Regions from separate parts of the Streptomyces sp. NPDC088794 genome, predicted to be linked through region 3. Evidence: riboswitches for the same ligand, from Rfam matches in the RefSeq annotation. Region 3 holds a riboswitch; each other region holds the start of a gene.
The links. A riboswitch is a leader RNA that binds a small molecule or an ion and turns the genes downstream of it on or off. The one in region 3 is predicted to bind cyclic di-AMP.
Positions count from the first base shown of each region.

Region 1 (7,784 bases), on a different contig from region 3:
GCCTATACGTTCACCGTTCAAGTGCGGTGCCCAGCACCACGCGTCGCACTCGTCACCGCTCTCTTCTGAAAGGCCCCCGCATGCTCTCCGGGAACGGTCGTCACCGTCGCCCCCGCCAGGCTCCGGCCCTCCTCGTCGCGGCCGGCGTGACGGGCTCCGCCATCGCCATCCCGCTTCTCGGCGCGGTGAGCGCCAGCGCTGCCGACGGCACCACCTGGGACAAGGTGGCGAACTGCGAGACCGGCGGCTCCTGGAGCCAGAACGACGGGACCGGTTTCTACGGCGGGCTCAAGCTCTCGCAGGACGACTGGGAGCAGTACGGCGGTCTCGACTACGCCTCGCGCCCCGACCTGGCCAGCCGCAACCAGCAGATAGCCGTCGCCGAGAAGATCCTGGACGACCAGGGTGTGGGCGCGTTCCACACCTGCGGGCTGACCACGGGGCTGTCGAAGGACGACGGGTCGGCCGACATCGACACCGGGATCCTGGACGACTCGTCCGACTCCTCCTCGGACTCCTCGGACGGTTCCGGCTCCACCGGCCTGTCCAACACGCCCGGTGGTACGTCCGACGACTCGTCCTCGACGGACTCGTCCACATCACCGTCGGCCTCGCCTGACTCTTCGTCCGATTCCTCGACCAACCCTGACGAATCGGACGAGTACCTCTCGCCCTCCGACTCCCCGTCCGAGCCGACCGCGAGCGGGTCACAGGGAAGCGACAGCTCGTCGACAGATCGGGCGAAGGGTGACGACTCGGACAAGTCCGAGCAGGCCGCGGGCTCTTGGAGTCTGGTCGACACCGGCGCGGTCGGCTCCGGCAGGCATCGTGGCGCCAGTGCCGACGAGAACACGGTCGCCAGTGACACCGAAGGGTCCGCGCAGGGGTCGTACACCGTCCATGGCGGTGACACTCTCGCCTCCATCGCCGACTCCCTTGGCCTGGACGGCGGGTGGCGCGCGCTCTACGCCGAGAACAAGCAGGCCATCGGTGCCGACCCGAACGACATCGCGGCCGGTCAGACCCTGAAGCTTCCTGGCGAATAGGGGCGGACAGGGGCTGAACGGGGCGAAAAGCGACGGGAGTTAACGACGGTCTTCGGACTGAATGTCCGGTTTGGTGAAAGTGTGGGATGACTCTCAGATGCCCTGATCGTCTTTGAGTTTCCGCGGAATCCGTGTCTACGGTCATCACCGTTCGTCAACACGGACCCCGAATGCCGCAACGCCGAATCCTGCCAGCGGCCGTAGGGAACAGTCGTCGCTTCACAGCGCCGTAGGCAGGAGCGGGGGACCCAGGTAAGTGCCGGGCCCGGCAGACAGTGCCGGAACCGGCTTGGGGTGAAGTCGTGCGCCGAGAGGCGCGCGGCCGGGCAACTCACACGGCCCGAACCCGACAGCTCACCTCGCAGGCGTCGGTGAGGGGATCTCCGCATGCTGTTTTCCAGCAAGGGCAAGCACCGTCGTCCGTCCAAGGCCACCCGCGTCGCCACGCTCGCCGGCGTGACCGGTGTCGCCATCGCCGCCCCGCTCATGGCGGCCGGCAACGCCTCCGCCGCCACCGCGTCCGAGTGGGACGCGGTCGCCAGCTGCGAGTCCGGCGGCAACTGGTCCATCAACACCGGCAACGGTTACTACGGCGGTCTGCAGTTCTCCGCCTCCACGTGGGCCGCCTACGGCGGTACCCAGTACGCGTCGCAGGCCAACCAGGCCAGCAAGGCGCAGCAGATCACCGTCGCCGAGAAGGTGCTGGCCTCCCAGGGCAAGGGTGCCTGGCCGGTCTGCGGCACGGGCCTGTCCGGTGCCGCGTACAACGGCGGCAGCTCGTCGAGCTCCTCCAGCTCCTCGAACTCGTCCAGCTCTTCGAGCGGTGGCACCAGCAGCCGTTCGAACGACTCGACCAGCACCTCGCGCTCCGCCGACCGTCCGGCCGCGAAGAAGACCGTCACCACCCCGACCGGCAAGAAGGTCAAGAAGGGCGACGGCGAGTACAAGGTCGTCAAGGGCGACACCCTCAGCACGATCGCCGAGAAGCACAAGGTCAAGGGCGGCTGGGAGAAGCTGTTCAAGCTGAACAAGGACATCGTCGAGGACGCGGACCTGATCTACCCGGGTCAGCAGCTGCACCTCAAGTGACAGAGACCTGGTAGCCGAACCACAGCGGCCTGACAGACGTGTCCCCCACCATGGAGGTCACGTGAGGGCCTCCCCCGTCCCCACGGGCTCCCCGCTCCGGTGCGTGTTCCCCCGTACGCACCGGGGCGGGGTTCTTTTTGCCCGTCTGCTTTGTTCCGTTCGGAAACAATTTACTCTCGGTTCTGTCCAAGGGGCGGCCCATCGGCTGGCTGTTCGTCCCGGGACGGTTAGGCTCGGTCCCGCAGAGCCATCGCGGCCCGCGTAGCCGCGTCACATTGAAGAAGGAGATGCTCGTGCCGTCCATCGACGTCGTCGTAGCCCGGGAAATCCTGGACTCCCGAGGCAACCCCACGGTCGAGGTCGAGGTCGGCCTCGACGACGGCAGCACGGGTCGTGCCGCCGTCCCCTCCGGCGCCTCCACGGGTGCCTTCGAGGCCATCGAGCTGCGTGACGGTGACCCCAACCGCTACCAGGGCAAGGGTGTCGAGAAGGCCGTCCTCGCCGTCATCGAGCAGATCGGCCCGGAGCTGGTCGGCTACGACGCCACCGAGCAGCGCCTGATCGACCAGGCGATGTTCGACCTGGACGCCACCGACAACAAGGGCTCGCTCGGCGCCAACGCCATCCTCGGCGTCTCCCTCGCCGTCGCGCACGCCGCCTCCGAGGCCTCCGACCTCCCCCTCTTCCGCTACCTGGGCGGCCCGAACGCGCACCTGCTGCCCGTTCCGATGATGAACATCCTGAACGGCGGGTCGCACGCCGACTCGAACGTCGACATCCAGGAGTTCATGATCGCCCCGATCGGCGCGGAGTCCTTCTCCGAGGCGCTGCGCTGGGGCGCCGAGGTCTACCACACCCTCAAGAAGGTCCTGAAGAGCAAGGGCCTGTCCACCGGCCTCGGCGACGAGGGCGGCTTCGCCCCGAACCTGGACTCCAACCGCGCCGCCCTCGACCTCATCCTCGAGGCCATCAAGCAGGCCGGTTACGTCCCCGGCGAGCAGATCGCGCTCGCGCTCGACGTCGCCGCGTCCGAGTTCTACAAGGACGGCAAGTACGAGTTCGAGGGCAAGTCCCGCTCGGCCGCCGAGATGACCGAGTACTACGAGGAGCTCGTGGCGGCCTACCCGCTCGTCTCCGTCGAGGACCCGCTGTACGAGGACGACTGGGCCGGCTGGAAGGTCCTCACCGACCGCCTCGGCGACAAGGTGCAGATCGTCGGCGACGACCTGTTCGTCACCAACCCGGAGCGTCTGGCCCGCGGCATCGAGGACGGCGCGGCCAACGCGCTGCTCGTCAAGGTGAACCAGATCGGCTCGCTCACCGAGACCCTGGACGCCGTCGAGCTGGCCCAGCGCAACGGCTTCAAGTGCATGATGTCCCACCGCTCCGGCGAGACCGAGGACGTCACCATCGCCGACCTCGCCGTCGCCACCAACTGCGGCCAGATCAAGACCGGCGCCCCGGCCCGCTCCGAGCGCGTCGCCAAGTACAACCAGCTGCTGCGCATCGAGGAGATCCTCGACGACGCGGCGGTGTACGCGGGCCGCTCCGCGTTCCCGCGCTTCAAGGGCTGAGCCGTACAGCCAAGGGCAAGGGCTGCGCCGTACAGGGTCAAGCCCGAGCCAGTCGTACGTACGTCCCCGTACTCGGTCCCGTACCGTGTGCGGGGACGTACGCGCGTGTGAAAGGGGAGGCGGAGACATGGCCGTCAAGGACCGGGACCGTTTCTCCACCACCACCCGGATCCGGCTGCTCGGCGAGCAGACCGCCGCGCGGGTCTACCGCTCGCAGACCAAGCGCCAGGCCCGCCGCTCCCGGCTCACCGGCCGCGCGGCCCTGCTCGCGCTCGTCGTCTGCACGCTGGTGGTGGCGCTCGCCTACCCGATAAGGCAGTACGTCTCCCAGCGCGCCGAGGTCGCCGATCTGCAACGGCAGAGGCAGCAGGCCAAGGAGCGGGTCGAGCAGCTGCGCGACCTCAAGGCGCGCTGGCAGGACGACGCGTACGCCGAGCAGCAGATCCGGCAGCGGCTGCACTACGTCATGCCCGGGGAGACCGGTTACGTCGTGATCGACCCGGACCTGACCAAGCAGTCGCGCGCCGACCTGGGGGCGGCCGACCGCCCCTGGTACTCGAACGTCTGGGACGGGGTCGACAAGTCCGACGCCTCCGACCAGTGACCTGACCAGAGAGACATTCCGCAGTGGAAACCCCTCCGCCGACCACCCCGCGCACCGAGCCCACCGACGCGGACGTGGCGGCCTTCGAGCAGCAGCTCGGCCGCCCGCCGCGCGGGCTGCGCGCCATCGCCCACCGTTGCCCGTGCGGTCAGCCCGACGTGGTGGAGACGGCCCCCCGCCTCCCCGACGGCACGCCCTTCCCGACGACGTACTACCTGACGTGCCCGCGCGCCGCCTCGGCGATCGGCACGCTGGAGGCGAACGGCGTCATGAAGGAGATGACGGCCCGTCTGGAGACGGACCCGGAACTGGCCGCCGCGTACCGCGCCGCCCACGAGGACTACATCGCCCGCCGCGACGCCATCGAGGTCCTGGAGGGCTTCCCGAGCGCGGGCGGCATGCCGGACCGGGTGAAGTGCCTGCACGTACTGGTGGGGCACTCCCTGGCCGCGGGGCCGGGCGTGAACCCGCTGGGGGACGAGGCGATCGCGATGCTGCCGGAGTGGTGGCGTAAGGGTCCGTGTGTGACCGTGCCCGGGCCGCCGACGGGCGAGGGCTGGCAGACGGAGACGAGCGAGGACGGCACGGGGTACTTCGCGTTCAAGCCCGTCGAGGAGGGTGACCGGTGACCCGCGTCGCCGCCATCGACTGCGGTACGAACTCCATCCGGCTCCTCGTCGCGGACGTGAACCCCGCGACCGGTGAACTGGTCGACCTGGACCGGCGCATGACCATCGTGCGGCTCGGCCAGGGCGTCGACCGCACCGGACGGCTCGCCCCCGAGGCACTGGAGCGCACCTTCGCGGCCTGCCGTGACTACGCGGCGATCATCAAGGAGCACGGCGCCGACCGACTGCGGTTCGTGGCGACGTCGGCCACGCGGGACGCCGCCAACCGGGACGACTTCGTGCGCGGGGTCCTCGACATCCTCGGCGTCGAGCCCGAAGTGGTCTCCGGCGACCAGGAGGCGGCGCTCTCCTTCACGGGCGCGACCGCGGAACTCGCCGGCCGCGACGACCTCGCCAAGCCCTACCTGGTCGTGGACATCGGCGGCGGCTCGACGGAGTTCGTGGTCGGCGACGACCGGGTCCGCGCGGCCCGCTCCGTGGACATCGGCTGCGTCCGCATGACCGAGCGCCACCTCGTCCACGACGGCGCGGTGACGGACCCGCCCACTCCGGATCAGATCACGGCGATGCGCGCGGACATCGAGGCCGCCCTGGACCTCGCCGAGCGGACGGTTCCCCTGCGCGAGGCCCGCACCCTGGTCGGCCTGGCGGGCTCGGTCACCACGATCTCGGCCATCGCCCAGAACCTCCCCGAGTACGACTCGCAGGCCATCCACCACTCCCGTGTCTCCTACGACCGCGTCCGCGAGATCACGGAGTCCCTGCTGACCTCCACCCACGCCGAACGCGCGACCATCCCCTCCATGCACCCGGGCCGGGTCGACGTCATCGGGGCGGGCGCCCTCGTACTGCTCTCGATCATGGAGCGGACCGGGGCGACGGAGGTCGTGGTGAGCGAACACGACATTTTGGACGGGATCGCGTTCCTGGCGGCGGGGGAGTCCGAGGCCGGCGCGTAGAGGAACTGAACCGGGCCGTCGTCTCACCGGCCGTGGGTCCCGGCGGCATGGATGTCAGTGCCGACCGGGACCATGGTCGTCATGACCGATGAGCGATACGCCCGCCTGGCGGCCGACCACCTCTCCGCCGACCTCGCCGACCGATGGACGGCCCTCCTGCGTCCGTGCGCCCGCCTGCACCCAGCCGCGACCGACGAGCAGCCCGTCGCCATCCTCGGCGGCACGCCGGAGCTGCCGCCCGGGACCGCGTGGCCCGAGTGGCCGGGCCACGGCCCGCTGTCCTTCGTCGCGTCGGTGCGCTGCGCGGCGCTACCGCGCGAGGCCCTGACGACCGGCTTTCCCCAGGACGGCACCCTGCTCTTCTTCTGCTTCGAGTACGACGGTGAGGCCGACGGCGACGAGGGGCCGTTCGTCTCCGTGGACGACCCCGAGTCGTGGGTCGGGGCCCAGGTCCTGTACGTCCCGGAAGGCACACCGGTCCGCCCGGCGGAGGTACCGAGGGAGCTGGACCCTTACCCGCGTACGCCCCTCGTCGCTGAGACGGAGCTGAGCGCTCCCGACCTCTGGCTGCCCCAGGTCCGGCAGGCGCTGCTCGGTGACGGTGGAGAGTGGCCGGATCACTTCCGCGAGACCCCCGTCGAACTCCGCTCGTTCCGCCGCGCGTTCGAACGCCTGCGCGGCCACATGGGCCACCAGATAGGCGGCCACGCCGTCCCCGTACAGGGCCCGGTGGAGTACGAGGTCGCGGACGCGCACCTCGGCCCGGGCCAGCGCACCTGGGGCGACCCCCTCCTGGACGAGGAAGCCGCCCGCTGGGTCGTCCTCGCCCAGTTCGACAGCGACACCGACGCGGAGATGGAGTGGGGGGACGCGGGCACCCTCTACTGGCTGATCCGTCACGAGGACCTGACGGCATCCCGCTTCGACCGGGTTCGGCTGGTCGTGCAGTGCTAGGGCGGTGGGGCCGAACCGCACTCCACTGAGCATCCGGCACCCCCGATGAGCAGCCCGGAGAGCCATCAAAGAGCCCTCAGAACCTCCCTCCCCGACCCCCCGCCGACAAAGTTCGTGAAGTTCTTCACAAGGAATTCGGCCCTGTCGGAGCAGGAAAAGGGGCCGGTTGGCCCTTCCGGGGGCCCGGTGGGGTGTTGAACGTGTTCAGGAGTGTGTGTCGAGGGGGTGTCGGGGGTGTGTCGGCGGGGCGGCCGGAGAGGGGGCGGCGGGGTCGTCGGAGAGTCAGAGCGGCAGCTCACGCGGCATTGACAACGGGTCGTACCGGGCGAGGGTTCCGTCCCGGCGGGGTGACCTGGATCATGGCGGCCGCGGAGAATAGCACACACCCTCCACAAGCTTGTGAAGGGGCGCACGAGCTACCCCCCTGAGGCAGGTGGATACTCGATGGCATGAGCACCACGGAGCGTCCCAGGATCCTCGTAGTAGGCGGTGGGTACGTAGGCCTGTACGCAGCTCGGCGCATTCTCAAGAAGATGCGCTACGGCGAGGCGACCGTCACGGTCGTCGACCCCCGGTCGTACATGACCTACCAGCCCTTCCTCCCCGAAACCGCCGCCGGCAACATCTCCCCGCGCCACGTCGTCGTCCCGTTGCGACGCGTGCTGCCGAAGGCGGAGGTTCTCACCGGCCGGGTCACCAGCATCGACCAGGACCGCAAGGTCGCCTCGATCGCCCCCCTCGTCGGTGAGGCGTACGAGCTGCCCTTCGACTACCTGGTGATCGCGCTCGGCGCGGTCTCCCGGACCTTCCCGATCCCCGGCCTCGCCGAGCAGGGCATCGGCATGAAGGGCATCGAGGAGGCCATCGGCCTGCGCAACCACGTGCTCGAGCAGCTGGACAAGGCCGACTCCACCACCGACGAGGAGATC
Region 1 is NZ_JBIVKB010000004.1:547,944-555,727, forward strand. It holds gene ACIP6U_RS15010 (transglycosylase family protein) at 81-1,046, shown strand; cyclic di-AMP (ydaO/yuaA leader) riboswitch at 1,216-1,429, shown strand; gene ACIP6U_RS15015 (transglycosylase family protein) at 1,434-2,135, shown strand; gene eno (phosphopyruvate hydratase) at 2,423-3,709, shown strand; gene ACIP6U_RS15025 (septum formation initiator family protein) at 3,837-4,313, shown strand; gene ACIP6U_RS15030 (DUF501 domain-containing protein) at 4,337-4,942, shown strand; gene ACIP6U_RS15035 (exopolyphosphatase) at 4,939-5,901, shown strand; gene ACIP6U_RS15040 (YwqG family protein) at 5,983-6,855, shown strand; gene ACIP6U_RS15045 (NAD(P)/FAD-dependent oxidoreductase) at 7,305-7,784, shown strand, end outside.
Region 1: another riboswitch for cyclic di-AMP. It lies ahead of ACIP6U_RS15015 (transglycosylase family protein); the one in region 3 lies ahead of ACIP6U_RS35050 (NlpC/P60 family protein).

Region 2 (7,784 bases), on a different contig from region 3:
GCGGCAGCGTGCCCGGCGTGTACTGCTCCGGGTTGGCGACCACGCGGCTGAGCACGACCGACGAGATCCGGCTGAGCTTCACGGACTCGGTGGACGTCGTCGCGTACGGCGTCGGGGAGGTGCTGTCGGCGGCCTGCTCGTCGGTGTGGCTGACGATGAAGCGGTTGGCGGTGAGGACGAGCACCGTCACATGCCGCCGCACCTCGTTCTGGTCGAACGTCGTCTCCTGGTGGACCAGGTACGACCGGATGGGCTCGCCACCCAGGGCGGCCTCCACCGCCTCGGCCACGAGGGCCGGGTAGTAGCCGCTGCGCTCGATCGCCGCTCGCAGCCCCTGGGTCGTCGTACTGGTCTTGGCCATGATGTCCATCCTACGGGGGTGGACTGACTACGAGGCACCGGTCACGGCCGTCTCCGTGACCGTCTCAGTAGACGGGAAGCGTGCGCGGGCCGAGGTCGTCGCGGGCCGGTGCCGGGGCCAGCCGGACGGAGGCGCCGAGAACGCTCAGGCCACGGGGTGCGACGACGACGGGCTCCAGGGTGACCGCGACGACCTCGGGGTGATCGTCGACGAGCCGGGACACGCGCAGCAGCAGTTCCTCCAGTGCAGGCGTGTCGACCGGGGTGGAGCCGCGCCAGCCGAACAGGAGCGGTGCGGTCCGGATCGACCGCACCATGGAGGTCGCCTCCCGGTCGGTGACCGGGATCAGCCGATGCGCCATGTCGTCGAGCAGCTGCGAGGCGGCTCCGGCGAGCCCGAACGACAGCACGGCTCCGGCCGCCGGGTCGATGACGGCCCGTACGACGGTGTCGACCCCGCGCGGCGCCATCCCCTGCACCACCGGGCGCAGCTCCTCCGGCTTCCCGAACAGCTCGGTCAACTCGGCGTACGCCCGCCGCAGTTGCTCCTCGTCCGCCAAGTCCAGACGGACGCCGCCCAGGTCGGCGCGGTGCCTGAGGTGGGGGGCGGTGGCCTTGAGGGCGACCGGGTAGCCGACGGTCCCGGCGGCCCGGACGGCGTCGTCCGGGGTGAACGCGGGGAGGGCCCTGCGTACGGGGATCCCGTACCGCCCGAGCAGCTCGCAGGTCTCCTCGGTACCGAGGGTGAGGCCCTGCCCGCGCGCGAGCATCCCGTCGATCAGGCGGGCCGCACCCTTCTCGTCGATGTCCGCGTCGATGGACTCGGGCACCTTGCCTGGCTCGGCGGCCTCGCGGCGCCACTGCGCGTACTTCACGGCCTCGCCCAGGGCGCGGACGGCGCGCTCGGCGGCGGGGTAGGCCGGGATGAGGCGGGCGGCGGGCGCGTCGGGGGCCGCGGTCTCCGACGCCTGTACGGGCGGGGGCAGTTGCTGCGAGGGGCGGAGCCGGCGGGCGCCGGAGGGCTTGGTCTCGGCCTGGGGCGCGGTGGCGACGGCAGCCGACAGCGCCTCGGCGAGGCCGCCGAGCTCGACGTGCACGACGAGCACCGGCTTGCCGGGGACCTGTTCGGCGGCGGAGCGCAGCGCCTCGGCCAGTTCGGCGTCGGCGACCGAGGTCTCGCCGATGGCGGGTATCGCGGTGACGACGACCGCGTCGCACGCGTCGTCGCCGAGCGCGCGCAGCAGCGCCGCGTGGAAGTCGCCGGCCGTCGCCCCGGTGGTCAGGTCCAGCGGCCGCAGCGGCCGCAGTCCCTCGGAGAGACAGGCGTCGTAGGTCAGCAGCCCCAGCGACTCGGAGTTGCCGAGGATCGCCACTCGGGGTCCGGCCGGCAGGGGTTGGCGGGCGAGCAGCAGTCCGCTGTCGACGAGGTCGGTGATGGTGTCGACGCGGATCACGCCGGCCTGCCGGAGCAGCGTGGTCACCGTGGCGTGCGGCAGCCGGGTCGCCTGGACGGCGTGGCCCTGGGGGGCGGAGCCGGCGCTCTGGACGACGACCAGCGGCTTGGCGGCGGCGGTGCGCCGGGCGAGGCGGGTGAACTTGCGCGGGTTGCCGATCGACTCCAGGTACATGAGGACGACGTCGGTGTCCGGGTCGTCGTACCAGTACTGGAGGACGTCGTTGCCGGACACGTCCGCGCGGTTGCCCGCCGAGACGAAGGTGGAGACGCCGGTGACCCCGGTGACGCCGCCGCCGCGTCGGTGCAGGCGGGAGAGGAGGGCGATGCCGATGGCACCGGACTGGGCGAACAGGCCGATGCGGCCGGGGCGGGGCAGCTCGGGGGCGAGGGAGGCGTTGAGCCGTACCTCCTGCGCGGTGTTGATGACCCCGAAGGCGTTCGGTCCGATGATGCGCATGCCGTACGTGCGCGCGTGGCGGACGAGTTCGCGCTGGCGGTCGCGTCCCTCGGGACCGCTCTCGGCGTATCCGGCGGAGACGACGACCAGTCCCTGTACGCCGTGTTCGCCGCACTCGGTGACGATCTCGGGGACGTGGTCGGCCGGCACGGCGACGACCGCGAGGTCGACGGGTCCGTCGATGTCCCGCACCGAGCGGTGGGCGGCGATCCCGTCGAGCTCCTTGAGGTCGTCGGGGAAGGCCTTGTTCACCGCGTACAGCCGCCCGGTGTACCCGGCGTCCTTGATGTTGTCGAGGATGCTGCGTCCCACTCCCCCGGGCGTGCGGCCGGCGCCGATGACGGCGACCGAGCCGGGCACCAGCAGCCGTCGCACCGACCGTGCCTCGGCGCGCTGTTCACGCGCGCGTTGGACCGCGAGCGAGCGGTCGGTGGGCTCCAGGTCGAACTCCAGGCGGACGACACCGTCCTCGAAGCTGCGCTTCTGGGTGTAGCCGGCGTCCATGAAGACTTTGATCATCTTGTTGTTGGCGGGCAGCACCTCGGCGGCGAAGCGGCGGATGCCGCGCTCGCGGGCGACGGCGGCGATGTGTTCGAGGAGCGCGGAGGCGACACCGCGTCCTTGGTGGGCGTCCTGGACGAGGAAGGCGACCTCGGCCTCGTCGGCCGGAGCGGACGCGGGCGTGCCCTCGGGACCAATGCGGTCATAGCGTACGGTGGCGATGAACTCGCCGCCGATCGTGGCCGCGAGCCCCACCCGGTCCACAAAGTCGTGGTGCGTGAAGCGGTGGACGTCCTTCGCGGACAGCCGCGGGTAGGGCGCGAAGAAGCGGTAGTACTTCGACTCGTCCGACACCTGCTCGTAGAAGCTGACCAGGCGGTCCGCGTCGTCGACGGTGATGGGGCGGACGCGCGCGGTGCCACCGTCGCGCAGCACGACGTCGGCTTCCCAGTGGGCGGGGTACTCGTGCCGGTCCGACGAGGTCTGCATGGGCCCCAGCGTACGGCTCGCGTATGACAACGGCGCGAGGCAGTCTGTGGGGAACACGCCTGTCCGCCGGGGACGGTGGAAGGGTGTGCGTCGGGCCGAGGCCGCGGCCCGACGGCACGCTATGGAAAACTGGTCTAGACAACATGGTCTAGACAACCTGAGACACTGAAGGGCAGCATCACATGGCTGAGCGCCGCGTCAACGTCGGCTGGGCCGAGGGCCTCCACGCCCGCCCCGCTTCCATCTTCGTCCGAGCCGCCACGGCCACAGGCGTCCCGGTGACGATCGCCAAGTCCGACGGCAACCCCGTCAACGCGGCCTCCATGCTCGCGGTTCTGGGCCTGGGCGCCCAGGGCGGCGAGGAGATCGTCCTCGCTTCCGGGGCCGAGGGCGCGGACGCCGCGCTCGACCGGCTGGCGAAGCTGGTCGCCGAGGGGCTCGAGGAGCTTCCCGAGACCGTCTGAAAATCGAATTGAGGGATACGGCACGCGTCACTTCGACGACACCGTCCCACAACTCCGAAGGGCTCGCCCGAATTACCGGGCGAGCCCTTCGAATTTCCCGAGTTCGGGCAGCAGAAATAATCCCCCTGGAATTACCTTCTCTTTGTATACGGCGCCCGTGTTAATGCCGCACACCCGACATGTTTACGGGATGTTGCGAGTTCCTCACACGCTCCGCGCGCTCCCCGGTGCCGAAGCGCAGCCGGTGCGCGCCCGTCGAGTGCTCGGTGTGCAGGGCGGTGATCGCCCGCGCGCGCTCGGCGTCCCCGCGCGCCACGGCGTCGACGATCGCGCCGTGCTCCGCCCAGGACTCCACGGGGTTGGCCGGCGCCTCCACGGCGTACATCCAGGCGATCTTGTGACGCAGCTGGGTCAGCGTCGAGGTCAGCGCGTGGCTGCCGGAGGCCTGGGCGAGCGTCTCGTGGAACCAGCCCCCCAGGGAGCGCAGATCCTCACTGTTGCCCCTCCTGGCCCGCTCCTGGCCCAGCCTGACCAGGCCGCGCAGCACCTTGAGGTGGGCCTCCGTGCGCCGCTGGGCGGCCCTGGAGGCTCCGAGCGGCTCCAGCAGCATGCGCATCTCCAGCAGGTCGGCGGCCTCCTGCTCGGTCGGTTCCGCGACGCACGCGCCCGCGTGCCGCCGGGTCACCACGAAGCCCTCCGCCTCCAGCGTGCGCAGGGCCTCACGGACGGGGACGCGCGAGACGCCGTAGCGTCGCGCCAGCAGTTCCTCGGTGAGCCGGCCGCCGCGCTCGTAGACACCGGCGACGATGTCGTCCCGGATGGCCGTGCACACCGAGTGCGCCGGAATACGCATGTCCGACCTCCGTCTTAATCCCCGTGAAACGTCGCCGGTTGACGTGTGTTCAGTGACTCTATTGCAATCGGCTGGAATTTCCGACGGGGGACCGGAATCGATGGATATTTTTTGGACAGAGAGCGGACAGAAAGACCGAAAGCCCCGGCTCGGAGAGCCGGGGCTGAAGAAGATCTCGCGGTCCGTCGTCAGACGTTCACGCCATGCGAACGAAGGTAGGCGACGGGGTCGATGTCCGATCCGTACTCGGGGGTCGTGCGGGCCTCGAAGTGGAGATGCGGACCGGTGACGTTGCCGGTCGCGCCGGAGAGGCCTATCTGCCGGCCCGGGGTGACCGTCTGGCCCACCGAGACCCCGATGGACGACAGGTGACCGTACTGGGTGTAGGTCCCGTCGTTCATCTTGATCACTATCTGGTTGCCGTAGGAGCCGCCCCAGCCGGTCTCCACGACCGTGCCGGAGCCGACCGCGTGGACGGTCGTGCCGCTGGCCGCGTGGAAGTCGATGCCGGTGTGGCTGCCGGAGGACCACAGCGAGCCGCCGCTCTTGTAACCCGTCGAGACGTACGAGTTCGAGATCGGCGCGACGAAGGTGTTGAGGCGCTTGCGCTCGGCGGCCCGGGCGGCGCGCTCCTTCGCCTCGCGTTCCTCCTTGGCCCGCGCGGCGGCCTTCTTGCGTGCCGCCTCCGCCGCCGCCTTCTTGAGGGCGGCCTCCTCGGCCGCCTCCTTCTGGGCGTCGGCCTGGGCGTCGATCTTGGCGGCGATCGTGTCGCCGATGGTGATGACGGGGGTGAAACCGGTCTGCTCGACGGCGCTCTCGGCGGAGTTGTCCGCGGCGAGTGCCGGAGCTGCCAGGGTGCCGACGACGCCGGTGGTGGCGAGTGCCGCGACGCCCGCCGCGCGGGCGGTGGTGCGCTTCATGCGGCTGGGACGACGGTGCTTCCCGGTGGCGCAGGTGAACGCCATGTACTGGGTGGTCCTTTCCTTCCTTCTCGCCTACCGGGTTAGCTGACGGGTTCGGAGCAGGAAGGTCTCCTACGGACCCCCTCGCGCAGCGCGCGGGCGTCCGATTCACCCCAGGGACATTGGGTCCCCGGCTCCCCTGGCTCGCGCCGGACGGGGACTCGGCGATGACTGTCCGGTGCCGCGGATGCGGCGCGGTGCCTGACGGACAGCCCGGATGACGCTAAACGGGACAACTTTCAATCCCCAAACGGATCACGGCTTTTGTAGCGCATGCCACAGGGCAGACAGGCAACCTCTCCCTCAATTCGGACATACGGGGGCCCTGGTGACGCATCCGTCACCAGGGCCCCTGCGCGCGCGTGGCGCCCGCTCCGCCTCCGCCCGGCCCTACTCGGCCGGGACGACGGTGACTTCGCCGATCCCGAGAGCCTCCACGGGCTCCTTGATCTGCGCCGCGTCACCGACCAGGACGGTCACCAGACGGTCCACCGGGAAGGCGCTCACGGCGGCCGCGGTGGCCTCCACGGTGCCGGTCGCGGCGAGCTGCCGGTACAGCGTCGCCTGGTAGTCGTCGGGCAGGTTCTGCTCGACCTGGTCGGCCAGCGTGCTCGCGACGGCCGCCGCGGTCTCGTACTTCAGCGGCGCCACGCCCACCAGGTTCTGCACGGCGACATCGCGCTCGGCATCGGTCAGACCGCCCTCGGCGAGCGTGCGCAGCACCGTCCACAGGTCCTGCAGCGCCGGGCCGGTGTTCGGGGTGTCGAAGGAGCCGCTGATGGCGAGCATCGCGGCCCCGGTGCCGTCCGGGGCGGACCGCAGGACCTGCCCGAACGCCCGAACGCCGTAGGTGTAGCCCTTCTCCTCGCGCAGGACGCGGTCGAGGCGGGAGGTGAGGGTGCCGCCCAGGCAGTAGGTGCCGAGCACCTGCGCGGGCCACACGCGGTCGTGCCGGTCGGGGCCGACGCGGCCGATGAGCAGCTGCGTCTGCACGGCGCCCGGGCGGTCCACGATGATCACGCGCCCGGTGTCGTCGGCGGTCACCGGCGGCACGGGACGCGGCTCGGCCGAGGAGCCGGTCCAGGAGCCGAGGGTGTCGCCCAGCAGCTCGTCGAGGTCGATGCCGGTGAGGTCACCGACGACCACGGCGGTCGCGGTCGCGGGACGGACGTGCTTCTCGTAGAAGGCGCGTACGGCCGCCGAGTCGATGTTCTCGACGGTCTCCTGGGTGCCCTGGCGCGGGCGCGACATGCGCGAGCCGGCCGGGAAGAGCTCCTTGGAGAGCTCCTTCGCCGCACGCCGGGAGGGGTTGGCCAGCTCGTGCGGGATCTCGTCGAGGCGGTTGGTGACCAGGCGCTCGATCTCGCTGTCCGCGAACGCGGGCGCCCTGAGGGCGTCGGCCAGCAGACCGAGGGCCTTGGTCAGGCGCGAGGCGGGCACTTCGAGGCTGATCCGGACGCCGGGGTGGTCGGCGTGCGCGTCGAGCGTCGCGCCGCAGCGCTCCAGTTCGGCCGCGAACTCCTCGGCGGAGTGCTTGTCGGTGCCCTCGGAGAAGGCCCGCGCCATGATCGTGCCGACGCCGTCCAGGCCGGCCGGTTCGGCCTCCAGGGGCGCCGCCAGGAGAACCTCCACGGCGACGACCTGCTGGCCGGGACGCTGGCAGCGCAGGACGGTCAGGCCGTTGTCGAGCGTCCCGCGCTCGGGGGCCGGGAACGCCCACGGCCTGGCCTCGCCGGCCGGGGGCTGCGGGTGGAATTCCATCGCGGCGAGCTCGGTCACTTGGCCGCCTCCTCGTTCTCGGTGGGCTCGGCGGACTCGGCGTGCTCGGCGTGCTCGGCGTGCTCGGCGTGCTCGGCGTGCTCGGCGTGCTCGGCGTGCTCGGCGGCGACGGGCTCGTAGACGAGCACCGATCGGTTGTCGGGGCGCAGTCGGGCCTTGGCGATCTCCTGGACCTCTTCCGGGGTCACCTCCAGGACGCGCTGCACGGCGGTCAGGGCCAGCTGCGGGTCGCCGAACAGGACGGCGTACCGGCACAGTTCGTCGGCGCGGCCCGCGACCGTGCCGAGCCGGTCCAGCCACTCGCGCTCCAACTGGGCCTGGGCGCGCTCCATTTCCTCGGCCGTGGGGCCCTCCTCGGCGAACCGGGCGAGCTCCTCGTCGATGGCGGTCTCGATGACCGGCACCTCGTAGTCGCCGGACGTCTTCACGTCCAGCCACCCCAGGGAGGGCGCGCCGGCCAGCC
Region 2 is NZ_JBIVKB010000009.1:243,845-251,628, forward strand. It holds gene ACIP6U_RS25590 (DUF5998 family protein) at 1-361, opposite strand, end outside; gene ACIP6U_RS25595 (GNAT family N-acetyltransferase) at 426-3,263, opposite strand; gene ACIP6U_RS25600 (HPr family phosphocarrier protein) at 3,446-3,727, shown strand; gene ACIP6U_RS25605 (GntR family transcriptional regulator) at 3,888-4,580, opposite strand; gene ACIP6U_RS25610 (M23 family metallopeptidase) at 4,769-5,545, opposite strand; cyclic di-AMP (ydaO/yuaA leader) riboswitch at 5,559-5,719, opposite strand; gene ACIP6U_RS25615 (M16 family metallopeptidase) at 5,933-7,321, opposite strand; gene ACIP6U_RS25620 (M16 family metallopeptidase) at 7,318-7,784, opposite strand, start outside.
Region 2: another riboswitch for cyclic di-AMP. It lies ahead of ACIP6U_RS25610 (M23 family metallopeptidase); the one in region 3 lies ahead of ACIP6U_RS35050 (NlpC/P60 family protein).

Region 3 (7,784 bases):
AACTCGGCGTGCCGCTCGGCCTCCTCCCAGTCGGCGGCGGCGAGCCGGCGGATGGCGAGTTCGACGTGCAGGTAGGTGAGGAAGCCGAAGTGCTCGGCGCGTTCGGCGAGTTCCATGGCCGGGGGCAGCAGGCGGTCGGCCTCCGCGTACTGGAGGTTGTCCAGCAGCGTCCAGATGAGGTTGGCGTAGGAGCGGCAGGCGTGCTCGACCTCGCCGGCGGCGAGCGCGACGTCGAGGCTCTCCTCCACCTGCTTGCGCCCGCCGGGGTCGCCGCCCCGCCAGCGGGCCATGCCCACGTTGTTGAGGGCGTGCGAGAGGATCGCGGTGTCCTCGGTCCGGCGGGCCAGGGCGATGGCGCGCTCGGCGTGGGCGACGGCCTCGGGGTAGCGGTCGGACAGCATGCGCAGTTGGGCGATGTTGCTGACGGCGAGGGCCAACAGCCGCTCGTCGCCCGCCTGTTCAAGGACGGCGACGGCCTCGCGGGCGGCTTCCTGTGCCTCGCCGGCGTCGCCGGCCCACCAGTGGATCCGGGACAGCCAGCGCAGGTCGGCGCCGAGGGCGAGGGTGTCGCCGAGGGAGCGGCGCAGGGCGACCGCCTCGCGCTGGGCGGCGACGGCGGCGGCCGAGTCGGCGATGGTGTAGCTCTCCACGGCGTAGCGTTCGAGCAGGTCGGCGAGTTCGGCGGGGCCGTAGCGCTGCCGTCGGCGCAGGACGAGCCGGAGTTGGGCGGCGGCCTCGCGGTGGGCGCCGGCTCCGGCGGCATCTCGGGCCGCGTCGGGGCCGTAGCGGGCGATGGCGTCCTGGTCGCCGGCCTGGGCGGCGTGATGGACGATGCGGGCCGCGTCCGAGCCGGGCCGGGCGATCAGGGCCGCGAGGGCGTTGCGGTTGAGGTCGATGCGCCGGGCGGCGGGCAGGGAGTCGGCGACCGCCCGCCGGATCAACTCGTGCCGGAAGGCGACCCGTTCCGGCTCGACCGTCAGCAGTCCGCGCTGTTCGGCCGCCACCAGCGCGGCCACTCCGTCGGTCAACAGCGCGTCAATCAGCGGGCGTTCGACCGCCGAGGGCACGACGGCGAGCTGCTCCAGCGCGTCCACGGTGGCGGGTTCGAGACCGCGCAACCGCGCCAGGACGGCGTCGACGACCGTCGGGGGCACTCCCCCGGTACCGCCGGCCGCCACGACCTCGGCGACGAAGAAGGGGTTGCCCGAGGTCACTTCGTACACCTGCGCAGGATCGAGCCGGCCGGCCGAGCTGAGCGTGCGCACCGCGCTCAGCGAGAGCCGGGCCAGTGGCAGGCGGTGCACGCGGGGTGCGCGGGACACCTGGCCCAGGAGGTGACGCAGGGGGTGGCCGCGGCTCAACTCGTCGTCCCGGTAGGTGAGGACGAGCAGCGCGGGCAGCCGTTCCATGCGCCGGACGAGGAAGCGCAGGGCGTCCAGGGAGGCCTCGTCGGCCCAGTGCACGTCCTCGACGACGAGTACGGCGGGGTGGGGGGTGCCGGCCAGTTCGGCGTGCAGCGCCTCGTAGACGCGGTGGCGGTCGCCGCCGTCGGTGACGGCGCGGGCGAGTTCGGCGCCGACGCTGCCGACGAGGTCGCGGAACGGGCCGAGCGGCCTGCTGGTGGCCAGGTCGTCGCACTGTCCGACCAGGACGCGGGCATGGGGCGGCAGCAGGTCCGGCATGGCCTTCACCAGGCTGGACTTGCCGATCCCCGCCTCGCCGAAGACGAGCGCCACGGAACCGGCACCGCCCGCCGCCTGCCGTGCGGCCGCGGCCAGACGCGCCAGCTCGGGCTCGCGTTCGAGGATCCCCCGGTCCACGTCGCCGATTCTGTCATCACCGGGTCGGTCCGCGAGGTGTCCTGCCCGACCGGAACTGAACCCTCCCGCCCCGTTGACCCCCACCTGCCTCATCTCTATCGTCTGGTCGACTGTTCGTACACCGTTCGCGATATCGAACGAACGGAACGAGTGAAGCCACCGGACCCGTTGAGGAGCACCCATGGCACCGCCCCTCTCCAGACGATCCCTTCTGCAGGCCGCCGCCCTCGGCACGGCCACCCCCGCGCTCTCGTACGCGGCGACCGGCCCCGCGACCGCCGCCACCGACTCGGCCACCGCCGTCCCGGCCGCCTGGACCGTGCGTCCGTTCCCGCTCGACGACGTGACGCTCGGGACAGGTGTCTTCGCCGACAAGCGGCGGTTGATGCTCGACCACGCCCGCGGCTACGACGTGAACCGGCTGTTGCAGGTCTTCCGCGCCAACGCCGGGCTGGCCACCGGTGACGCGGTCGCGCCCGGCGGGTGGGAGGGGCTCGACGGCGAGGCGAACGGGAATCTCCGCGGGCACTACACCGGGCACTTCCTGACCATGCTCTCCCAGGCCTACGCCGGCACCGGGGAGCCCGTGTTCGCGGACCGGATCGCCACCATGGTCGGCGCGCTGACCGACGTACGAGCCGCCCTGCGCGCGGATCCGGCCGTGCTGAGCGTGGCCGGCCGGTTCGGGTCCGCCGCCCTCAACGAGCGCGGGTCCTACCAGTACGTCGAGCTGCCGCAGGGCGTGCTCGGCGGCGCCGCCGCGATCACCCTCGCCGCATGGGTGAAGCCCGCGCACGACGACAACTGGGCGCGCGTCCTCGACTTCGGCAACGACACCACCCGCTACCTCTACCTCGCCGCGCGCAACGCGAACGGCGTCCCGCGCTTCGCCGTCACGACCAGTGGAGCCGGTGGCGAACAGGGGCTCAACGGCACGTCCGCCTTGCCGTCGAACGCGTGGAGCCATCTCGCCGTGACCCTCGCGGACGGCACCGGGACGCTCTACGTCAACGGCACGGCCGTGGCGCGGAACACGGCGATGACCCTCACCCCGGCCGCCCTCGGGACCCTGGCCCACCACTGGCTCGGCCGCTCCGGCTACCCCGCCGATCCCGTCTTCGCGGGGGCCTTCGGCGGTTTCGACGTCTGGTCGCGCGCCCTGACCGCCGCCGAGATCACCGAGTTGCAGGCCAGCCGGTCCGCCGACACCTCGTCGGGCCGCGGGGACCTGGCCTCGTACGCCTTCGACGAGACCACCGGCGGCAGTTTCGCGGACGCCTCGGGCCGTGGCCTGACCGCCACCCTGCGCCGGACCTGGGGCGGTCCGAGCCACCCCGGGTTCCTGGCCGCGTACCCGGAGACCCAGTTCATCCTGCTGGAGTCGATGACCGGCTCCGACTACACCAAGGTGTGGGCGCCCTACTACACCGCGCACAAGATCCTCCGCGGCCTGCTGGACGCGTACACCGCCACGGGAGACGACCGGGCGCTCGACCTCGCGTCCGGCATGGGCGACTGGATGTACGCGCGCCTGTCCGTGCTGCCCGCCGCCACCCTGCAACGGATGTGGGGCATCTTCTCCAGCGGCGAGTTCGGGGGCATCGTCGAGGCGATCTGCGATCTGCACGCGCTCACCGGAAACGCCCAACACCTCGCGCTGGCACGCCTGTTCGACCTCGACAGGCTGATCGACGCCTGCGCCGCGAACACCGACACGCTCGACGGACTGCACGCCAACCAGCACATCCCGATCTTCACCGGCCTGGTCCGCCTGTACGACGCGACGGGCGAGGAGCGCTACCTGACCGCGGCGAAGAACTTCTGGGGCATGGTCGTACCGCATCGCATGTACGGCATCGGCGGCACCAGCACCGGGGAGTTCTGGAAGGCGCGGGACGTGATCGCGGGCACGATCGGTGCGACGACCGCCGAGACGTGCTGCGCGTACAACCTGCTGAAGCTCAGCCGGACGCTGTTCTTCCACGAGCAGGACCCGAAGTACCTGGACTACTACGAACGGGCCCTCTACAACCAGGTGTTGGGCTCCAAGCAGGACACGGCGGACGCCGAGAAGCCGCTCGTCACCTACTTCATCGGGCTGACGCCGGGGCATGTGCGCGACTACACGCCCAAGCAGGGCACGACCTGCTGCGAGGGCACCGGCATGGAGAGCGCCACCAAGTACCAGGACTCGGTGTACTTCGCCGCGTCCGACGGCAGCGCGCTGTACGTCAACCTGTTCAGCCCGTCCCGACTGACCTGGGCGGACAAGGGAGTCACGGTCACCCAGACCACCGACTATCCCCGGGAGCAGGGCACCACCCTCACCGTCGGGGGCGGCTCCGCCACCTTCGAGCTGCGGATACGGGTGCCCTCCTGGGCGACGGCCGGCTTTCGCGTCACGGTCAACGGGCGGGCGGTGCCGGGGAGTCCGACGCCGGGGAGCTACTTCGGCGTGTCCCGGAGGTGGCGGGCCGGAGACACCGTGCGGGTTGCCGTGCCGTTCCGGCTCCGGTTCGAGAAGGCGCTGGACGACTCCTCGCTCCAGACCCTGTTCCTCGGGCCGATCAATCTGGTGGGCCGCAACTCGGCCACGGACTACCTGGAGTTGGGTCTGTATCGCAATGCCGGGCTCTCCGGTGATCTGTTGCCCTCCCTCACCCCGGTGACCGGCGAGTCCCTCCACTACACGCTGGACGGCATCGAGTTCGCCCCCTTCTTCGAGGGGACGGAGGACCCGACCCATGCCTACTTCAGGCGGTCGGAGCCCGTGGTCGTCCTCGGGAACACCGACTCGGGCGTGGCCAATCCGGTGAAGGCCGACGGCACGACGTTGCTGGACGAGGTCTGGGCCGGTGCGCCGTTCGGTAGCAAGGGCGCGCTCGTCGCGCGCGTGCGGTCGACGGTGGACGCGTGGGTGTCGGAGGGACTGCTCAGCGCGGGTGACGGGGCGAAGGTCGTCGGTACGGCGGAGCGGGCCGTGTTCGCGTCCTGAGCGGAGAGAGCCGTGTCGTGCCCTGAGCGGAGGCGGTCAGAGGGCTAGGACCGACCGCGGGGCTTGCCCCGCTTGCCGCCTCCCTTGGCGCCGCCGCCCTTGGCGCCGCCACTCCTGCCGCCGCCACCCGTGGCACCCCGGCCGCCGCGACCCGTCGGCTTCGAGGGCGTCGCGGGCTTGCGGCGGGCGGTGGCCGGCTCGGCTCGCTTCGTCTTCGGTTCGGGGTCGGCGGTCCTGCGGCCCCGGGAGCTGTTGGCCGTGCGTCCGCGGACGATGCCGATGAAGTCCTCGACCAGGTCGGTGGTGGCGTCCTCGGGCCAGGAGAGGGCCACGCTCGACTCCGGGGCGTCCACGACCGTGCGGTAGGTGAGGTCCTTGCGGTGGTGGAGCCGGGCCAGGGACTGGGGCACGATCAGCAGGCCCACACCCGCCGCCACCAGTTCGACGGCGTCGGCCGTGGTCGGGGGGCGCTCGAAGGCGGGCTCTCCGGGCGGCCGGTCCCAGTCGAAGACGTCGTCCAGGGGATGGAAGAGGACCTCGTCGGCGAGATCGCCCACGGTCACCTCCTCCACAGCCGTGATCACGTGATCCTTGGGGACCAGGACGACCGTCGTCTCGGTGTAGAGGGGGATCGCGCTGAGGAACGTACGGTCGACCGGCAGCCGCACGAACGCCGCGTCGGCCTCACCCGCGCGCAGCAGCTCGGACGCCTCCGCGGCCTCGACCTGGCTGAGCGTGAGGGGGACGTCGGGCAGGCGCTCGTTCCAGACCCGCACCCACTTGGCGGGCGTCACCCCCGGGACGTACGCCAGCCGGAATGTCGGGGATGTTGCGGAGTCCGCGGAGCCTGTCACCCCGCCAGATTACCGTCCGTGGTCGGCGGCCTCTCACACGATCGATACCCTTGACACCATGACGTCGCACCAGAGCACCCAGACCATGAAGCCCGCCACCGCGGCGAAGAAGCTGGGTGTGTACCTCGAAGCCACCCCCGCAGAGTTCCGCGAGGGTGACGTCTCGCGCGCCACACTCGACGAGCTCCAGGCGAACCCGCCCGAGTGGCTGCGCGAGCTGCGGGCCAACGGTCCGCACCCGCGTCCGGTGGTCGCCGCGAAACTGGGGATCTCCATCTCGGGTCTCGCCCGCGGCGGTGTCACCGAGGCGCTCACCACCGAGCAGATCGAGGCCATCAAGCAGGACGGGCCCGAGTGGCTGGAGAAGGAGCGCGCCACCCAGGCGGAGGTCCGCAAGGAGGCGGCGCGCCTCAAGCAGCGGGACGCGGAGCGCGAAGCCGGTTCCTGACCTCACCGTCCGGTTTCGGCGACGGTGAGTCGTCGGCCGGAACCCGTGTGTACACGGAAACCAGTTCTGACGGTCCATTAAGACGAAGGTCACAAAAGCGTATCGGACATATCGCGCTTCAACCTTCACACAGGGCACACAAGTTGGTTAAGTTGATTCTCAGGTCGCGTGACTCTCTCCGGCGGACCCCGTCGGGTCGGGCGACCTCCGCTGAGTCCGGCTCGCCCCTGTGGCAGTCGGAGCCGGGGACCCACCGATTCATGGGGTGAATCGGCCCAACCGCCCTTCGGGGCACGGGCCGTAGGGCATGCCTTCCACATCGTGACCGCCCGAACCCGACAGCTAACCCGGTAGGCGGAGTACGGAAGGAGTACGGCTCCCATGGCGCCGGAACGAATGCCGCGCGCGGGAGGCTTCGGCCAGCCCGGCATGCGCAACTCCGCTTTGGCGACGGCGGCCCTCACCTCGGTGGCCGTGTTCTCGCAGGCCGCCGACGCCGCGCCCCAGGCCGCCGATGAGGGACCGAGCCGCGAAGAGGTCCAGCAACGGATCAGCACCCTCTACGACCGGGCCGAGAGCGACACCGGAAACTTCAACGCGACCCGCGCGATGACCGGGGGCACCCGAGGCCGGGGCCCCTCCACCGGCAGCATCCCGCGCCAGACCTCGGACCCCGACCTCGACAACGTCGCCCGGCGCTGGTTCGACGCGGCGCGCAACTCGGTGGGGCCGACCATTCCGGCGGTGCTGCCGGCCGACCGGATGCCTGCCCGCCCGGCCGTACCCCGGCCCGCGCGCCCCGCCGACGACCTGATCGAGCGCAAGCGTGACGTGCCCGGACTGCCCGCGGGCCCCACCGGCCGCCCGGTGGCGGAACTGACGGCGGGCCCCGTCGCGGAGCTGACCGCGGGTCCCGGCCCGGCGCTGACGGGCCGCGCCATGCCCGCCCTGCCTGCCGCTTCCGCGTCCACGCCCCGTCCGGAACTCCAGCCCGCGGTCCTGCGAGGACTGCCCCCGGCGGCCCCGGCCACGCCCACGCGTCAGGTCGCGCTGCGGACGGCCAAGGAGCGCAGCCAGCGCAAGCTCGCCGCGGCCCGTGACCTCTTCGCCCGGTACACCGGGCAGCGGAGCGCGCCCGCCCTGGCGATCGAGGCCGCGCCCGCCCCGGTCGCCGCCCCGTGGTCCGACACGGCTCAGGAGGCCCAGCGCAGGGCCGAGGAGGAGTGGCGGCTGCGGCAGCCGAGCGTCCTGGACACCGGGGTACCGGCCACCCAGGCCTGGCAGCAACCGAACGCCTACGACACCGGCGCGATACCCGCCCAGACCTGGCAGGCCGGCACCTACGACACCGGGACGATTCCCGCCCAGTCCTGGCAGCCGAACGCCTACGACACCGGCGCGGTACCGGCCCAGAACTGGCAGCCCGGCGTCCTCGACACCGGGTCGATGCCCGCGCAGTCCTGGCAGCCGAGCGTTCTCGACACCGGCGCGATCCCCGCTCAGAGCTGGCAGCCCAGCGTGCTGGACACCGGAGTGCCCGCCGCCGAGACCTGGCAGCCGAGCGTTCTCGACACGGGCGCCGTGCCCGCCCAGAACTGGCAGCCCAGCGTCCTCGACACCGGTATCCCCGCCGCCCCCGCCGTCGGCAGCAAGGCCGAGCGGGCGAT
Region 3 is NZ_JBIVKB010000015.1:86,764-94,547, forward strand. It holds gene ACIP6U_RS35030 (ATP-binding protein) at 1-1,820, opposite strand, end outside; gene ACIP6U_RS35035 (beta-L-arabinofuranosidase domain-containing protein) at 2,002-4,815, shown strand; gene ACIP6U_RS35040 (LysR family substrate-binding domain-containing protein) at 4,860-5,669, opposite strand; gene ACIP6U_RS35045 (DUF5997 family protein) at 5,728-6,117, shown strand; cyclic di-AMP (ydaO/yuaA leader) riboswitch at 6,316-6,490, shown strand; gene ACIP6U_RS35050 (NlpC/P60 family protein) at 6,499-7,784, shown strand, end outside.

Region 4 (7,784 bases), on a different contig from region 3:
AACGGCGACGCCATCATCCTGCTGCGCGAGATGCTCGCCCCGGACGCGCTCGACGGGCTGCGCGTCTACTTCCCGGACCCGTGGCCCAAGAAGCGGCACCACAAGCGGCGGCTGATCCAGCCGGAGTTCCTGGACCTCGCCGCGAGCCGCATCAGACCCGGCGGCATCGTGCACTGCGCGACCGACTGGGAGCCGTACGCCGAACAGATGCTCGACGTACTGACCGCGCACCCGGAGTTCGAGAACACCGCGTCCGACGGCGGTTTCGCGTCGCGTCCGGAGTTCCGGCCGCTGACCCGTTTCGAGGGCCAGGGGCTGGAGAAGGGTCATGTCGTGAACGACCTGCTCTTCCGTCGCGTACAGCATCGCGAAGAGCCCAGTGACCAGGACCGCGAGAAGCGACACAACTACCAACCCCCCACCGGCGCCTGAAGCCTCCGCGGGCAGCGCGGGCAGCGCCCTCCCTCGTTAGGGTCAATGCCGTGGCCACGTGTCCCCCGTACCCGACGAATCCGCCGTACGCCGGCGATCCCGCCGGCGGTGCGCTCGGACACGCCCACTGGTGGCAGCGCAGGTGGGTGCGGTACGGCGCGCTCAGTACCCTGCTCGCGCTCTCCGGGCTCGTCATCCTCGCCCTGGTGCGTCAGCAGACCGGCACCGAGGGGTTCCTGGTCGGACTCGGCCTCGCCGTGCTCCCCGTGCCGCTCCTCATAGCCGCCTTCCGCTGGCTCGACCGCGTCGAACCGGGACCGTGGCGCAATCTGATCTTCGCCTTCGCCTGGGGCGCCTGCGCGGCGGCGCTGATAGCGATCGTCGCCAACAGCTTCGCGACCAGATGGATCGCGACGGCGACCGCGGACCCCTCCAGCGCGGACACCCTCGGCGCGACGGTGATAGCGCCGATCGTCGAGGAGTCGGCCAAGGCCGCGGCCGTCCTGCTCCTCTTCCTGTTCCGGCGCCGGGACTTCACCGGGATCGTCGACGGGGTGGTGATAGCCGGCATCACCGCCACCGGCTTCGCGTTCACCGAGAACATCCTCTACCTGGGCACCGCCTTCGGCACCGACCAGCTGACCGGCGACCGCGGCATCGCCTCCGTCACCGCGGCGACCTTCTTCGTCCGCATCATCATGTCGCCGTTCGCGCACCCCCTCTTCACCGTCTGCACGGGCATCGGCTTCGGCATCGCCGCGCTCTCGGGGGACCGCCAGCACCTGCGCCGCGTCCTCGGCCCGCTGTCGGGGCTGCTGCTCGCGATGGGCATGCACGCGATCTGGAACAGCTCGTCGACGTTCGGCGAGTACGGGTTCTTCGGGGTCTACGCCGCGTTCATGGTGCCCTCGTTCGGGCTGCTGACCTGGCTGGTCATCTGGACCCGGCAGCGCGAACTGCGGACCGTGCGCGAGGAACTCCCCGCCTACACCATGGCCGGCTGGCTCACCCCCGCCGAGCCGTTCGCACTCGGCTCCATGCGCGCCCGCCGCCTCGCCCGCGACTACGCAGCCCGCCACTACGGCAAGCCCGCGGCAAGGGCGGTCGCCCAGTACGAGGCGTACGCGACCTCCCTGGCCTTCCTACGGCACCGGGGGCGCCGCGGCCGGGCCGGCGCCGACTTCGTCGTACGGGAACGAGAACTGCTCGCCGAGCTGTGGCGCCGCAAGGACGTGGCCCGCCCGGCGCTGGACTACGCGGCCAGGACGACGGCCCCGCCGGTCGCGGTGACCGCCCCGCCCTGGCCGGTGTACGGGGTGTACGGGTATCCGGCGCAGCCCGCCTATCCGGCATCGCCGTACCCCGCGTACAACCCGTATCAGCCGTAGACCAGGGATCGCGCAGGTCGAGGGCCGCCCGGATCGAGGATCGCCCAGCTCAGGGACCGATCAGGCCGACGCCCGCGTCAAGCGGTCGATCTCCGTCTCCGTCAGGGTCAGGTCCGCCACCGCCAGCAGGGCCGGCAGCTGCTCCAGCGTGCGCGCGGACGCGATCGGCGCGGCCACCGTCGGCTGGGCGGCGAGCCAGGCCAGGGCCACGGTCGCCACCTGGGCGTCATGGGCGGCGGCGATCTCGTCGAGGGCGGTCAGCACCCGCTGCCCCCGCTCCGACTCCAGGTAGGCGCCGGCGCGGCCCGCCCGCGCGCTCTCGACCGTCGTACCGGGCCGGTACTTGCCGGTGAGGAAGCCGGCGGCCAGGCCGAAGTAGGGGACGGCGGCGAGGCCCGCCGTGGCGGCGATGTCCCGCAGCTCGCCCTCGTAGGTGTCGCGGGAGACCAGGTTGTAGTGCGGCTGGATGGCCACGTACCGGGCGAGGTCCTCGCGGTCGGAGAACTCCAGGGACTCCCGCAGCCGCTCCGGCGTGATGTTGGAGACGGCGATGTTGCGCACCTTGCCCGCCCGCACCAGCTCGTCGAGCGCGCCGATGATCTCCTCGACCGGGATCTCGGGCTGGTCGAAGTGGGTGTAGTAGAGGTCGATGTAGTCGGTGTCCAGGCGGCGCAGCGAGGCGTCGGCGGCGGCCTTGATGTTGGCGCCGGACAGGCCCTTGTACTCGGGGTGCTGGCTGACCTTGGTGGCGATGACGACGTCGGCGCGGTTGCCGCGGGCCTTGACCCACTTGCCGATGATCGTCTCGGACTCGCCGCCCGAGTTGCCCTCGATCCAGGCCGTGTAGGAGTCGGCGGTGTCGACGAAGTTGCCGCCGGCCGCCGCGTAGGCGTCCAGGACGGCGAAGGAGGTCGCCTCGTCCGCCGTCCAGCCGAAGACGTTGCCGCCGAGGGAGAGGGGGAAGACCTCGAGGTCGGAGGAGCCGAGCTTGCGCAGAGAAGCAGAGGAGGACGTCATGCTTCACATCAACGCCGGCCCCGGAGACCGGTCTTCCGCCGGAGCCGCAAAGTTCCCGTAAACAAGCGGAGTCCGCTGTTCCGGGAACCTGGCGATGTGTCGGTGTCTGCCGACGACTACTGCCTCAGGGGGTGAGGCCCTTGCTGCGCAGCCACGCCATCGGGTCGATCCCGTCGGCCTGGCCGCCGGGGTGGACCTCCAGGTGCAGGTGCGCCCCGGTCACGTTGCCGGTGGCGCCCACACGGCCGATGACATCGCCGGTGGCGACCTTCTGGCCCACGCTCACGCCGATCGACGACTGGTGGCAGAACCACAGCTCCGTACCGTCGTCGAGGGTGAGGATCGTGCGGTAGCCGTACGAGCCCGCCCAGCCGGCCTCCGTGACCGTGCCGCTGTGGATGGCCTTGATGAGCGTGCCCGTGGGGGCGGCGAAGTCGAGGCCCGTGTGGTAGCCGGAGGACCACAGGGAACCGGCCTGCCCGAAGGTGCCGGTGATCGTGTACGAGGCGACCGGCAGCCGGTACTGCGTGGCCAGCTCCGCCAGCTTCGCGGCCTCGGCCTTCTTCTTGGCCTCCGCCTCCGCCTTCTTCTTCGCGGCGGCGGCCTTGGCGGCGGCCGCCTTCTCCGCCTTCGCGGCGGCGTCGTCGACCTGCTTGGAGAGGGAGGCCTCGGTGGCGTACTGGACCTTGCTGTCGACCTGAACGCGCTGCGACTCGGCCTGCGCCATGATGCGGTCGCGCAGCACCTCGCCGGCGTCCTTGGTGCCCTGCGCGGTCTCGCTGGAGGTCACGCCGACGCTGCTGAGCGCGGTCGGGGACCCCTTGGCGGGGCTGGGGGTCTCGCCGAAGACCGAGCCGACGTTCGGCAGGTCGGGCACGGAGATGGAGACCGGCGGCTTGCCGGTGTTGGCGCTGGCCATGCCGCCCGCGCCGACGGCGGCTATGACACCGACGCCCAGAACCGTGGAGCTGCGGGCGAGTCCTCCGCCGCGCTGCTTGGAGACGCGGTGGCGACCGCGGTTGGGGCGGACGGAATCCTCGGTGGGGTTCCATTCCTCCCAAGGGCCCTCGTCGGTGCGGTATCCGCCGTAGCCGAACGTCTCGTTGTCACGCTGGCTCGGCACGAACGGGGCCGCCGGGGCAGGGGGGTTGGACGCCACCTGGGCGTACTCCTTCCTTCCTTCTCGCCTACCGGGTTAGCTGACGGGTTCGGAGCAGGAAGGTCTCCTACGCGCGTAAACCGGTCGTGCGTACACGACGGACTACTTGCGATTCACCCCAAGTTGGTGGTTCCCCGGTTCCCTTGCGGGATTCGGCACGTGCGCACGGAGCCGACTCTTGTGACGGCTGGGACGACCGCGCTGCGTTATCGAACGTTAATAGACACGGGGCAGGGATTCCAAGCTGTTCGGCTTGATCATTAACGTTTTCACGCAGGACGTTCAGGCCATGACCGGTGAAAATCGGGCGAGTTGACCAAGCCTGTGAATCCACACAGGTATTGACGGGATGTCAGTTGTTGGGCGGAGGGCGTTCGCCTGCTCACCGGGCGTGACAACGGTCGGAAAGCCGAGCGGGAAATGACTCAGGGCCGGAGTCCGATGATCCGGACTCCGGCCCTGGGCCGTTAGTAGCGGGGACAGGATTTGAACCTGCGACCTCTGGGTTATGAGCCCAGCGAGCTACCGAGCTGCTCCACCCCGCGCCGTTGTGTTCTCCACTGTACGCCATCCGCGGGACGGGAGTGACCAAGGAGCGGTCGGGGAGCGGCCGGGCCGGTCAGGCCGCCGGGTTTCCGGCGTGGGTCAGGGTCTCCCAGGAGACGAAGAGATCGTCGGTACCGGCCGGGCGGGTCTCCTCGGCCAGCTTGTGGGCGGCCGGGACGGAACCGCCGAGCCGGTCCTCCAGGTGGTTGAGGGCGACCTCCAGGTCCGGACCCATGTTCCGGTCGACCTTGCCGCCGCACAGCCACGCGGGCGGGTTCTCGCCCAGCTGGTAGCGGGCGTGGAACGCGAGGGCCGCGGTCAGCCGGTCCTTGACCTCGCCGTACAGGTCGACGCCCTGGTGCCAGGCCGTCTCGGCGATGTGAGCGGTGGCGGCGAGCGAGTAGCCGACGTGCTTGAAGTTGCGGCAGGTCTCCTGCGCGACGCCGTCCTTGTACGTCCCCTGCTTGAACCAGTACGTCGTCAGCTTCTGCGGCGTGTTCATGGTCGAGCCGGCCACGGTGAGCGGCACCTTGCCGTCCTTCTCCAGATAGAAGTAGGCGGGCACGCGGTCGCGGAAGCGGGCGAGGGCGGCGTCGAAGGCCTTGTGGTCGTTGGTGAAGACGGCGATGCCGATCGCCGCGTCGGTCATCGCGAGGTCCCAGTTGCCGTTGTAGTCGGGCAGCTTCTCGGTGACGTACGGCTGATAGGCGGTCCGCAGCATCTTCTCGAACCGCGCCACCCGGTCCGCCGGCCACCCCGCCCCCGGCGCGTACCGCACGATCTCCGCGGCCCGCGCCCACGTCGACCCGGCCCACGCGGTCTGCAGCCCCGCGTCCTCCTCGGAGTGCCGCTTGATCTTCGCCGACCAGGCGTCCATGATCTCCCGCGCCTTCAGCGCGTGCTCCTGCTTGCCGGTGACGCTGAAGAGCAGTGCCTGCGTGTACGCGGCGATCGCGTCCTCCCGCTCCTCCACGCACCCCTGCGCGACCTTGCCGCCCCAGGGACAGTCGACGTTCTCGTACGGCTCGGGGCGGTACTTGTACGACCCGTACTTGCTGTCCCGCATCTCCAGGAACGCCTTCAGCCACGGCTGCTTCCCGGCGGTGACGTTCTTTCGTACGGAGTCCAGCTGCGCCTTGCTGACGAGCACGCCGGGGTGGGTGAACGTGGCGTCCGGGGGGAGGGCGCGGGCCATGGTCCGGGTACCGGTGTCCGTGCTGCCGCACGAGGCGACGGTCACGGTGAGAAGGGGCGCGATCAGGAGCACGGCGGCTCGTTTTCGGGATGGCCTCACTGGTACCAGTACCTCCGCGTATGTCCACTCCGGGTCACTCGCAGCGTGACCCTTCGGGGTCTTGGGCGCAGGATCTGTTGGGCCGATCGGACTGTGGGGGGCGTTGGTGTGGGCGTCCGTTCTGGGGGCTGCCGCCCCCAGGCCCCCGCTTCGGCCTGGACGGCCTCGTCCTCAAACGCCGGACGGGCTGAGAAGATCCGGACCCGGCCTTGAGATGTGCCGACCGGCGCGAGAGCGGGACCGACCGGCGCCGAAACGTGCTGGCCGCTCAGGCCGACAGGTGGCGGTTCGGTTGCTTCGCCCGCTCCTCGTACTCCGGGATCACGACCACCTCGACGCCCTGCCCCGCCAACAACCCGTTCCCGTCCGCCGCCGTCACGAATGTGTCCGGCTCGCGCCAGGCCGTCACCACGCGGCGTACGCCCGCGTCGAGGATGAGCCGGGCGCAGGGCTTGGGGCGGGAGGCTCGGTGGGCGCAGGGTTCGAGGCTGCTGTAGATCGTGGCCGACGGGAGGCGGGGGTCCGTGGGGGCGAGTTTCGCCAGGGCCGCCTCCTCCGCGTGGACCACCGGGTCGCCGCCTTCGCGGGAGTGGCCGCGGGCCAGCTCCGTGCCGTCGGCGGCGACCACGACCGCGCCGACGCTGAAGGCGGTGGTGGAGGGCGGGCAGTGGGTGGCCAGTTCGCAGGCCAGGCGGAGCCAGTGGTGGTCGGCGGCGGTGGGGAGCGGGCCGGTGCCGGGGGCGGTGGGCTCGTAGCGCATGAGGACGACGTCCTCGATCTGCCGGGTTTCGAGGAGGCGGAGGCGGCCGGCTTGGTAGGGGCCGGGGCCGAAGAGGCGGGGCGCGGTCGGGGTGCCCACGAAGAGCGGGGACAGGACCAGGTGGAGTTCGTCCGCGAGGCCCTCCTGGAGCAGCTGGGTGTGGATCGTGCCGCCGCCCTCGACCATGAGGCGGTCGATGCCGCGCGCCTCGTGCAGGTGGGTGAGGAGTCGGCGCCAGTCCAGGTCGGGGCCCAGCGGGACCACGTCGGCGGCGATGCCCAGGGCGTGCGCCCGGTCGGCGCCCTTGTCCGTCGTGTACAGGACCTTCTCGCCGCCCGTGTGCCAGAAGTTGGCGGCCGGGTCGAGTTCGCCGGTGCCGCTGACGGTGACCTTGAGGGGGTACTCCGGCCGGCCCGACGCCACGCGAGCGGCGCGGCGCTCGGGCGAGTTCACCAGCAGGCGCGGGTTGTCGGCGCGGATCGTGCCGGCGCCGACCAGGATCGCGTCGACGGACGCCCGTACCTCGTCGACCCGGTCGAAGTCGGCCGGGGAGGAGAGCAGCAGACGCTCGGGGCCGGTGTCGTCGAGATAGCCGTCGAGGGAGACGGCGGCGGACAGCAGGACGAACGGGTGGGGCATCGACGCGCTCTCTCTGCGAGGCGGGGCTGGGTGTACGGGACTCGGTCCACGGAGCTGGGTTCGAGTTCTCTATAAGGTGGGGCTTGGTTCAAGTTTGAAACAAACCTACACTGGTCCCATGACGACTCGCTGGCTCACCCCTGAGGAGCAGCGCGCATGGCGCGCGTACATCGCCGCATCGCAGCTCCTGGAGGACGCGATGGACCGGCAGCTCCAGCAGGACGCCGGCATGCCCCACCTGTACTACTCCATCCTGGCCAACCTCTCCGACGTACCGGACCACCGGCTGCGGATGACCGATCTCGCCGGGCGGACGAAGATCACCCGGAGCCGGCTGACGTACGCGGTGACGCGGCTGGAGAAGGACGGTCTGGTACGGCGCGAGGGGTGCCCGTCCGACAAGCGCGGCAGCACCGCGGTGCTCACCGACGCCGGCATGGAGACCCTGGTGCGGACCGCTCCCGGGCACGTCGAGACGGTCCGCGCGGCCATCTTCGACCATCTCACCCCGGAACAGGTGAGCCAGTTGGAGGAGATCGGCACGGGCAT
Region 4 is NZ_JBIVKB010000035.1:19,558-27,341, forward strand. It holds gene trmB (tRNA (guanosine(46)-N7)-methyltransferase TrmB) at 1-432, shown strand, start outside; gene ACIP6U_RS48070 (PrsW family intramembrane metalloprotease) at 483-1,820, shown strand; gene ACIP6U_RS48075 (aldo/keto reductase) at 1,881-2,837, opposite strand; gene ACIP6U_RS48080 (M23 family metallopeptidase) at 2,962-3,996, opposite strand; cyclic di-AMP (ydaO/yuaA leader) riboswitch at 4,007-4,164, opposite strand; tRNA gene ACIP6U_RS48085 (tRNA-Met) at 4,468-4,541, opposite strand; gene ACIP6U_RS48090 (alginate lyase family protein) at 4,616-5,737, opposite strand; gene ACIP6U_RS48095 (dihydrofolate reductase family protein) at 6,105-7,235, opposite strand; gene ACIP6U_RS48100 (MarR family winged helix-turn-helix transcriptional regulator) at 7,354-7,784, shown strand, end outside.
Region 4: another riboswitch for cyclic di-AMP. It lies ahead of ACIP6U_RS48080 (M23 family metallopeptidase); the one in region 3 lies ahead of ACIP6U_RS35050 (NlpC/P60 family protein).